DNA from 2 places in the Acidovorax sp. AC410 genome. Region 2 is predicted to be linked to the other one. Evidence: riboswitches for the same ligand, from Rfam matches in the RefSeq annotation. Region 2 holds a riboswitch; the other holds the start of a gene.
What was found. A riboswitch is a leader RNA that binds a small molecule or an ion and turns the genes downstream of it on or off. The one in region 2 is predicted to bind glycine.

Region 1: another riboswitch for glycine. It lies ahead of AC0IZS_RS05870 (D-amino acid dehydrogenase); the one in region 2 lies ahead of gcvT (glycine cleavage system aminomethyltransferase GcvT).

What each region holds. Positions count from the first base shown of each region.
Region 1 is NZ_CEEDCG010000001.1:1,268,035-1,272,998, forward strand. It holds gene AC0IZS_RS05860 (YXWGXW repeat-containing protein) at 71-511, shown strand; gene AC0IZS_RS05865 (YXWGXW repeat-containing protein) at 647-1,090, shown strand; glycine riboswitch at 1,263-1,371, shown strand; gene AC0IZS_RS05870 (D-amino acid dehydrogenase) at 1,468-2,781, shown strand; gene sorU (SorU family sulfite dehydrogenase c-type cytochrome subunit) at 2,794-3,099, opposite strand; gene sorT (SorT family sulfite dehydrogenase catalytic subunit) at 3,128-4,342, opposite strand; gene AC0IZS_RS05885 (rhodanese-like domain-containing protein) at 4,574-4,964, shown strand, end outside.
Region 2 is NZ_CEEDCG010000001.1:6,581,532-6,586,495, forward strand. It holds gene AC0IZS_RS30585 (TRAP transporter substrate-binding protein) at 39-1,010, shown strand; gene AC0IZS_RS30590 (TRAP transporter small permease) at 1,116-1,610, shown strand; gene AC0IZS_RS30595 (TRAP transporter large permease) at 1,607-2,884, shown strand; glycine riboswitch at 2,899-2,982, shown strand; glycine riboswitch at 3,004-3,130, shown strand; gene gcvT (glycine cleavage system aminomethyltransferase GcvT) at 3,181-4,317, shown strand; gene gcvH (glycine cleavage system protein GcvH) at 4,392-4,766, shown strand; gene gcvP (aminomethyl-transferring glycine dehydrogenase) at 4,911-4,964, shown strand, end outside.

The DNA of each region.
Region 1 (4,964 bases), 5.3 Mb from region 2:
ACCGGCTTGACGCAAAACGCCCAGGATCAAGGCTCCGGTTCCGCAAGGAATCATTTCCAAGGAGACCTTCATGGCCCGCATCGCCCTCGCCGTCGCTTCCCTGGCCTTGCTGTCGCTGGGTGCCATTGCCCCGGCGCTGGCATCCCCCAGCGCCACCGTCGTCATCCAGACCGGCGACCCTTACTACCAACACCCCGTGCAGCGCCCCGCCCTGGCGCCGCTGCAGGTCACCCCGGTGCAGTACCACGCACCCCCCCCACCCCGCTACGAAGCGCCACCGCACGCGCGCCGTGGCATGGCCTGGGTGCCCGGCCATTGGGAATGGCGCGGCGGTCGCCATGTCTGGATCCAGGGCTACTGGGTCAAGGCCCGCCCCGGCTACAGCTACCGCGAGCCGCGCTGGGAAGAGCGCGATGGCCGCCACCACATGCGCCCCGGCGGCTGGGACCGCGATGGCGACGGTGTGCCCAACCGCCACGACCGCCGTCCGGACAACCCGTACCGCAACTGATGGCGGCAGGCCGGCCGCCCTGCGCGGGCCGGCCCCGCTCGCCTACAGGGACCAAGGCGCAGCACCTACAGACGTGGCGCCGCTGCCTGCCCACCATACAAAGGCGACACAACAACATTGAAGAAGGAGTCATCCATGGCTTACAAAACCACTTACGCAGCCCTTATTGCAACCACCCTGGCTCTGGCAAGCCTCTCGTCTGTGGCCACGGCCCAGCCGGTGCACCAAGGTACCGTGGTGATCCAGTCGGGCCCCCAGGGGTACCAGGTGATCCCCGCTCCTCCACCACCTCGCCGCGAGGCCGTGCCACGCCCCCGCCGCGGCCAGGTCTGGGAAGAAGGCCATTGGGACTGGCGTGGCGGCCGCCATGTGTGGGTCGCTGGCCACTGGGTGAAGGCACGCCCCGGCTACGCCTACCGCCAGCCCACCTGGCAGGAGCGCGACGGCCGCTGGGAAATGCGCCGTGGCGGCTGGGACCGTGACGGTGATGGCGTGAGCAACCGCAACGACCGTGATCGGGATGGCGATGGTGTATCGAACCGCCGCGACAGCAACCCGGACAACCCCCGCCGCAACTGATGCCTGACCGGGCCATCGCCCGGCCTTGTATCAGCAATGAACGCCGCACATTAGCTGCGGCGTTCGTCTTTGCGGCGCCTAGAATGGACACCGCAGGAGAGCAAGCGGCAGTGCCCGCTTCACCGAAGGCGCAAACTCCCATGCACGCTCAGGTTCCGTACTGCACCATTCATCAAGGCCGTCTGGAGAGCCGCTACGCCATGTAGCGCACCGAAGGAGCAAGCCGCAGCCCATGAGGGGCGGCGGTGAATCTCTCAGGTACCAAGGACAGGGGGAGCGGCAGCCGGGCAAAGACGTGCCCGCTGCACGCTATCGATATTCCATAGCCCACAGCGACACCGACAGGCCCGGCGATTGCCCTTCCAGAGGCTTTCAAAATGCGTGTGATCGTTCTTGGCGCCGGCCTGCTCGGCGTGACTTCGGCCTATTTCCTGCAGCAACTCGGCCACGAGGTGACCGTCATCGACCGCCAGGGTGCGCCCGGTGCGGAAACCAGCTTTGCCAACGGTGGCCAGATCTCGGTGAGCCATGCCGAGCCCTGGGCCAACCCCAGCGCGCCGCTCAAGGTGCTGCAGTGGCTGGGCAAGGAAGATGCGCCCCTGTTGTTCCGCATCCGTGCCGACATGCGCCAGTGGCTCTGGGGCCTGTCGTTCCTGCGCAACTGCACGCCGGCGCGCACGCGCCACAACATCGAGCAGATCGTGCGCCTCGGCACCTACAGCCGCGACACGCTGCAGCAGCTGCGCGCTGCCACCGGCATCGCCTACGACCAGCGCACGCAGGGCATCCTGCACTTCTATACCGACCAGAAGGAGTTCGACGGCGCCCTGGCCCCGGCCGAGCAGATGCGCCAGCTCGGCTGCGAGCGCCAGGTCATCAGCGCCGACGAGGCCGTGCGCATCGAGCCGGCCCTGGCGCACATCCGCCCGCAGCTGGCTGGCGCCACCTACACCGCGGAGGACGAGTCGGGTGATGCCAATACCTTCACGCGCGAGCTGGCACGCCTGTGCGAGGCAGCGGGCGTGCAGTTCCGCCTGGGGCACCACATCACGGCGCTGCGCGAGGCCGGCGGGCGCATCGACCATGTGGAGCTGACCACCGCCGAGGGCCGCTTCGAGCGCGTACACGGCGACGCCTTCGTACTGGCCATGGGCTCGTTCAGCCCGCTGCTGGCACAGCCCCTGGGCATCCGCCTGCCCATCTACCCGGCCAAGGGCTACTCGGTGACCATGCCGGTCAAGGACGCATCGATGGCGCACCAGGTGAGCCTGACGGACGATGAGTACAAGCTGGTCTTCTCGCGCTACACCAGCGAGCGCGGTGACCGCCTGCGCATTGCCGGCACGGCCGAACTCAACGGCTACAACCGCGACCTCAACCAGGTGCGCTGCGACGCCATCGTGCGCCGTGTGGAGCAGTTGTTTCCCGGCGCGGGCGATGCCAGCCGGGCCCAGTTCTGGACCGGCCTGCGCCCCGCCACGCCGAGCAACGTGCCGCTGATCGGCAAGACGAAACTCGGCAACCTGTTCCTCAACACCGGCCACGGCACGCTGGGCTGGACGCATGCCTGCGGCTCGGGCAAGTCGGTGGCGCGCATCGTGAGCGGCCTGGCGCCGGAACTGGATTTCGCGTTCACGGGCATGCCGCAGAGCAGCGTGCCCAGCCTGTTGCCTGCGGCGTCGAAGGCCTGAGCAAGCGCCCGGTCAGGGCGCGGCGCCCGAGGCCTGCGCGACGAAGCTCGCCAGCGCCCGCATGTCCTTGTCGCTGAGCTTGTCGGCATAGGACGGCATGACGCCGATGCCCGCGCGCAGCGCGCGCAGCACGCGCTCGGCGTTGGGCTTGAGCTCGTCCAGGATGGGGCCCACCTGCCCCTCGGCCCCGGCCGCCTGCAGCGTGTGGCACACGGCACAGGAGGGCTGGATCTTGCCGAACAGCTCCTTGCCCCGTGCCAGTTCGCTGGCGTCGGCGGCCCCAACGGCGCCGGAGACCAACGCCAGCAGCGCGGCCATGGCCGTGGTGCGCAAACTGCTCACCACCTCAAGCGACTGCCACGGTCACACCGTGGTCGCGCCAGCTCGTGTTGTTGTAGCCACCCAGGTTTTCCTCGCGCTGCTCGGGCTGCACGTTGCCAGCCGTGTCGGTGGCGCGGCTGAGCAGTTCGTGCGAGCCTGCGGCCAGGCGCACGGGCAGCACGAATTGGCGCCACGCAAAGCGGCCCAGGTCAGGCCCGATGAGCCGGGCCGCCTGCCAGGTCTTGCCGCCATCCACCGAGACGTCCACGCCCTTGACGCCGCGTGTGCCGCCAAATGCCACGCCATGCACCTGCACCATGCCGGCCTTGAGCGTGCCTTGCTCGGGCAGGGGACCGTTGATCCAGGACTTGGTCGTCATCTCCCACACCGAGGGCTGCTCGGGGCTGGCCTTGGTGCCGGGCGGGGACATGCGGTAGCCGTGGGACATGATGCGCGCCTGGGACTGCTCGGCACCAAAGGCCACGCGCTTGACGTACTTGATGTTGTTCACCCCCTGGTAGCCCGGCACGATCAGGCGCAGCGGCCCACCATGGGCCAGCGGCATCGGCTCGCCGTTCATCTCCCAGGCCAGGATGGCATCGTCCAGCGCCTGGATGGGCACCGAGCGCTCGACCACCACCGTGAGGGGGTCCACGCCCTCGGGCAATTTCTCGCCACCCGTGCCGGTGAGGTAGGCAGCACTGCCCGCCAGCCCACCCAGGGCGGCCACCACGTTGCGCAGCGGCACGCCGCTCCAGACCACGCAGCCTGCCGCACCCACCGTCCACGGCGTACCGCTGGGCTTGCTGGGGAAAAAGCCGCGCCCGTTGCCCGAGCACTGCAGCACCGTGGTCACGGTCTCGATGCCCAGGGTCCGCAGCTCGGCCAGGGTCAGCGTGCGCGGTGCCTTTACGCCCTCGATGGAGACGCTCCAGGCATCGCGGTCGGCCACGATGGCGGCATCGGGCGCGGGCAGGTTGTTGCGGATGTACAGCTGGCTCGATGGCGTGACCACCCCCGTGCCGAACGCCGAGCGGCGCGTCTCCAGCGTGCTGCTGCTGTGCACGATCAGGCTGCCAGGGTTCTTCCACCCCGCATAGGCGGGCAGCGGCTTGGCCGCTGCGGCCGGCACGGCCTGGGCATGCACCCCCCTTGTCCATGCGGCCAGCCCCAGGGCGCTCAGTGCGGCAGCGCTGCCGGTGAGCAGGTGGCGGCGCGGCAAGGTCACGGGATTCTTCATGGAACGGTCCTCCAGAGTTGACAAAGCAAAGGCAGTGTTTCCGCAGTCGGCACCGGTCACAGACGGCCGCCAGGATGCGGGGCATATCCCATTCTGGTATGGCAGCCCCGATTTGCCCTGGGGGTTTGTGAGAGCAGGTGTAAGAAATGGCAACAACACCGCGAAGGACGTGTGTTCGGTAGCGCCCTGGTGCATATTTGACATCGGCTGACAGACTCCGGAGGAGACACCATGTACCGCACAACACGCCCTGCCTTGCTGTCCCTGTTGCTGCTGTTGCTCAGTCCCCTGGCCCAGGCCCAGCTCACGGCCATCGTGGCCGTGGAGCCCACGGCCAAGAAGGCCGCGCACAGCATCCTGCGCAGCGCGTTCGAGTCGGGCCTGTCCAAGGCCGCGGGCCAACCCGCCACCGTGGCCACCAGCGAAGACCTGGCCGATGTCATGCGCGCCACGCGCAGCGCGGGCTACGACGTGTTCATCGGCCCGGCCCAGGTGGCAGCCTCGGCGCTGCAGCGCGGGTACGAGCTGGTGGGCGCCACCCAGAAATCGGACCTGTACCTGCTCGTGGGCTCCCCCCAGGTGGCCAATGTGGCGGCGATGAAAGGCCAGCGCCTGTACCTGC
Region 2 (4,964 bases):
CTCCCCGGCAGCCAGCCCAAGAATCAACAGGAGACACCATGCAATTGACCAGACTCGTCGTCGGCCTGAGCCTCGCGCTCGGCTTTGTGGCCACCGCTGCCGCGCAGACCACCATGCGCATCAGCATTTCCACGGCGCAGAACTCCCACCAGGGCGTGGCCATCGACACGTTTGCCAAGGAAGTCGAAAAGCGCACCGGCGGCCGCTACAAGGTGCAGACCTTCTACAACGGTGCCCTGGGCGGCGAGCGCGAATCGATCGAGGCGGTGCAATTGGGCACACAGGAGCTGGCCTTCAGCTCCACCGGCCCCATCCCGAACTTCGTGCCAGACACCAAGATCCTGGACGTGCCCTTCCTGTTCCGCGACAAGGCCCACGCCCGCGCCGTGCTCGACGGCCCCATTGGCCAGGAGATGCTGACCAAGTTCGACGCCAAGGGCTTCAAGGCCCTGGCCTGGGCGGAGAATGGTTTCCGCCACATGACCAACAGCAAGCGCGACGTGAAGGAGCCCGGCGACCTCAAGGGCCTGAAGATGCGCACCATGGAGAACCCCGTGCACATCGCCGCCTACAAGGGCTTTGGCATCATCACCACGCCCATGGCCTTCCCCGAAGTCTTCACGGCCTTGCAGCAAGGTACCGTGGACGGGCAGGAGAACCCCCTGCCCGTGATCATCTCGGCCAAGTTCGACCAGGTGCAAAAGCACCTGACGCTCACGGGCCACGTCTACTCGCCCTGCATCTTCGTGATGAACAAGGCCTCGTTCGACAAGCTGTCGGCCGCTGACAAGCAGGCCTTCCTCGACGCGGCCAAGGAAGGCACCAAGGCCAACCGCGCCCGCGTCGACGAAGACGATGCCAAGGGCGTGGCCGACCTGCGCGCCAAGGGCATGACGGTGATCGACAACGTGGACAAGGCCAAGTTCGTCGCCACCCTGGCGCCGGTGAACGCCGAGTTCGAAAAGCAGTTCGGCAAGGCCGCGCTCGACAAGATCCGCGACGTGAAGTAAACCGCCGCGCTCCGCAGTGCAGAACCAAACACCCCGTAGCAACGTCGCTGCGGGGGTTTGGTTTTTTCCTTTGATCCTTTCTCTTGCCGTGGCTGGCCCTGCCCCATGAAAAATGCTTTCCTGACCTTTGAGCGCTGGACGACCTCCATCGCCATGCTGGCCGCGTGCGCCATGCTGGCGCTGGCTTCGGCGCTAGGCATGTTCCAGATCATCACTCGGTTCGTGCTGGAGCAGCCCGCCGAATGGACCGAGGTGCTGATCCGCTTCAGCCTGATCTGGATGGTGTTCCTCGCCATCCCCGCCGCCTTTCGCCAGGGGGCGATGGTGAGTGTGGACGTGCTGTACCGGTGGAGCCCGCCCAGGATGCGGCGCGTGCTCGACTGGGTGGTGTCCCTCGCCGCGCTGGCGCTGATCGGAGTGATCATCTGGTGGGGTTGGGACTATTCCGTGCGCGGCGGCGTGCAGAGCATGGCCGGCCTGGAGTCGGTATCGATGTTCTGGGCCTACCTGGCCATGCCTGTCGGTGGCCTGTTCTGCGTGGTCGGCATCATCGGCAACCTGATCGATCCCCTGCGCATGGAACTGGAGACCGCCCAATGAGCCTGGTCATGATTTCAACGATGGTGCTGTGCTTTGCACTGACCATTTCGGTAGCGGTTTCCATCGGCCTGGCGTCCATCCTGGGCATCCAGGCCTCCAATGCCAACATGCTCATCTCCGTCAAGGAGATGTTCGGCTCGATCAACAAGTTTCCGCTGGCGGCCATCCCCTTCTTCATCCTGGCGGGCAACCTGATGGAAACCGGCGGCATCTCGCGCCGCCTGGTCGAGTTCGCCAAGAGCATCGTGGGTGGCGTGCAGGGCGGCCTGCCCATGACCTGCGTGCTCACCTGCATGATCTTCGCGGCGGTGTCTGGCTCGTCGGTGGCCACCACCTTCGCCATTGGCGCCATCCTGATCCCGGCCCTCATCAAGCATGGCTACCCCACGAGCTATGCCGCGGCGCTGCAGGCCACCAGCGCGGAGCTGGGCGTGATCATTCCGCCCTCCATCCCGATGATCCTCTACGGCGTGAGCGCCGAGGTATCCATCGGCGAGCTGTTCATCGCCGGCTTCGGCCCCGGGCTGCTGATCAGCTTCGCGCTGATGCTCTTCGTCTGGGCCTACTGCAAGTGGAAGGGCTGGGGCAAGAACGATGGCGAAGGCCGCATGTCTTTCGGCAAAGCCACACTGCAGGCCGGCTGGGCGCTGCTGATGCCGGTGATCATCCTGGGCGGCATCTACGGCGGCGTGTTCACCCCGACCGAGGCCTCGGCTGTGGCGGTGTTCTACGCGCTGATCGTGGGCGTGGTGATCTACCGCGAGATCCGCATCAAGGACCTGTTCGCCATCCTGCGCAAGTCGGCGATCTCCTCGGCGGTGATCATGTTCATCATCGCCAACGCGGGGCTGTTCGCCTTCCTGATCACCCGCGCGGGCGTGCCCGACGCGATCGGCCGCTGGCTGGAGTCGGTGCTGCAATCGCCCACCCTGTTCCTGCTGGGTGTGAATGCGGCCCTGTTCGTGATCGGCATGTTCATCGAGACCAGTGCCGCCATCATCGTGCTGGCCCCCATTCTCGCGCCCGTGGCCATGCACTTCGGCGTGGACCCCGTGCATTTCGGGCTGATCATGGTGGTGAACCTCGCGCTGGGCATGATCACGCCGCCCTTCGGCGTGAACCTGTTCGCAGCCTGCACGGTGGCGCGCATCTCGCTGGACCGGATCATCAAGCACCTGCTGCCCTTCGTCTGCGTGATCCTGGTGTGCCTGATGTTCATCACCTACATTCCGGGCATTTCGCTCACCTTGCGCGATCTGGTGTATTCAAAGTAGGTAGAATCCGCCGGGTCAGGAGAGAGCCTTCCCCAGCAATGGTGAGGGGGCCGCCGAAGGCGCAGGGACACCCCGAACGCTCAGGCAAAAGGACTGGCAACCGCCTGCAGGGATGCAGGCGTTCCCTTGCTGGAGAGAGGTGGCCGCGCAGCACAGCGCGCAGGCCACCCACCGAAGGAGCAAGCCGCAGCCGCCAGCCAGGGCGGTGCGGTGAATCTCTCAGGTAAAGCGGACAGCAGGGCAAATCCCGCAATCCATGAATGGGTTGCGGCTTTCATTTGCCCGGAGTCCGCCCCATGTCTGCCCCTGCCACCGCCCCCCTGCTCACCACGCCCCTGAACGCCCTGCACCTGGAGCTGGGCGCCCGCATGGTGCCGTTCGCGGGCTATTCCATGCCCGTGCAGTACCCCGCCGGCCTGATGGCCGAGCATGTACACACCCGCACCGCAGCAGGTCTGTTCGACGTGTCGCACATGGGCCAGCTCCAACTCATCGGCCCGGATGCCGCCGCTGCCTTCGAGACCCTGGTGCCCGTGGACGTGGTCGACCTGCCCGTGGGCAAGCAGCGCTACGGCCTGCTCCTCACCGACGAGGGCACCATCATCGACGACCTGATGTTCTTCAACCAGGGCAACGACACGCTGTTCGTGATCGTCAACGGCGCCTGCAAGGTGGAAGACATCGCGCATATCCAGGCGCGCATCGGCCAGCGCTGCGAGGTGGTGCCCATGCCCGACCATGCCTTGCTGGCACTGCAGGGCCCGCAGGCCGTGACCGCCCTGGCGCGCCTGGCCCCGGGCATCGAAAAACTGGTGTTCATGACCGGTGGCAGCTACGCCATCGCCGGGTGCGACTGCTTCGTGACGCGCAGCGGCTACACGGGCGAGGACGGTTTCGAGATCTCGGTGCCCGCGGCCCAGGCCGACACGCTGGCCCGCGCCCTGCTGGCCCAGCCCGAGGTGAAGCCCATCGGCCTGGGCGCACGCAACTCGCTGCGCCTGGAAGCCGGCCTGTGCCTGTACGGCAACGACATCGACACCACCACCACCCCACCCGAGGCGGCGCTGAACTGGGCGATCCAGAAGGTGCGGCGCACCGGTGGTGCGCGCGCAGGCGGCTTTCCCGGTGCCGACAAGGTGCTGGCGCAGATCGACAACCCCGCCAGCCTGGCGCGCAAGCGCGTGGGCCTGGTGGCGCTGGAGCGCGTGCCCGTGCGCGAGCACACCGAATTGCAGAGCACCGATGGCCAGAAGATCGGCGAAGTCACCAGCGGCCTGCTCGGGCCCACGGTCAACGAACCCGTGGCCATGGGCTATGTCACGCCTGCGTTTGCCGCCATCGGCACCCGCGTGCACGCCATCGTGCGCGGCAAGGCCGTTCCCATGGAGGTGCGCGCCATGCCGTTCACCCCCGCCAACTATTTCCGCGGCTGATTTCACACCGCTGCGGGCCCGGCCCGCTACATTGCTGATTCCTTCATTTTTTCAAAGCCACAGGAGCTTTCCCCATGACCGTCAAATTCTCCAAAGACCACGAATGGATCAACGCCGCCGACGCCAACTCCGCCGTCGTGGGCATCACCGTGCACGCCCAGGACGCCCTGGGTGACGTGGTGTTCGTGGACCTGCCCGAAGTCGGCAAGAGCTTTGCCCAGGGCGAAGTGGCCGGCGTGGTCGAGTCCGTGAAGGCCGCCGCCGACGTGTACATGCCCGTCTCGGGCGAGATCGTCGAGGTCAACGAAGCCCTGCGCGCCGACCCCTCGCTGGCCAATTCCGATCCCCTGAACACCGGCTGGTTCTTCAAGGTCAAGCTCAGCGATGCCGGCCAACTGGACGCACTCTTGAGCGAAACCGACTACACCGAGTTCGCCAAGAACGCCTGACGCGAATTGGGCTTCGCCCGGCTAACGTCGTTGGGTCGCCTTGCCGTGCCACAGCACTGTCTGCGTCTCCCCGCCTAGTTATCCGGCCGAATCCCAATTCGCTTGCCGCCCTGCCCTCCTCTGACGAAGCCTGAGACCTGCCCCATGTTGATGCAATCCGCCCTGCCGCTCGGCGCGCTCGAAAACGCCACCGAATTC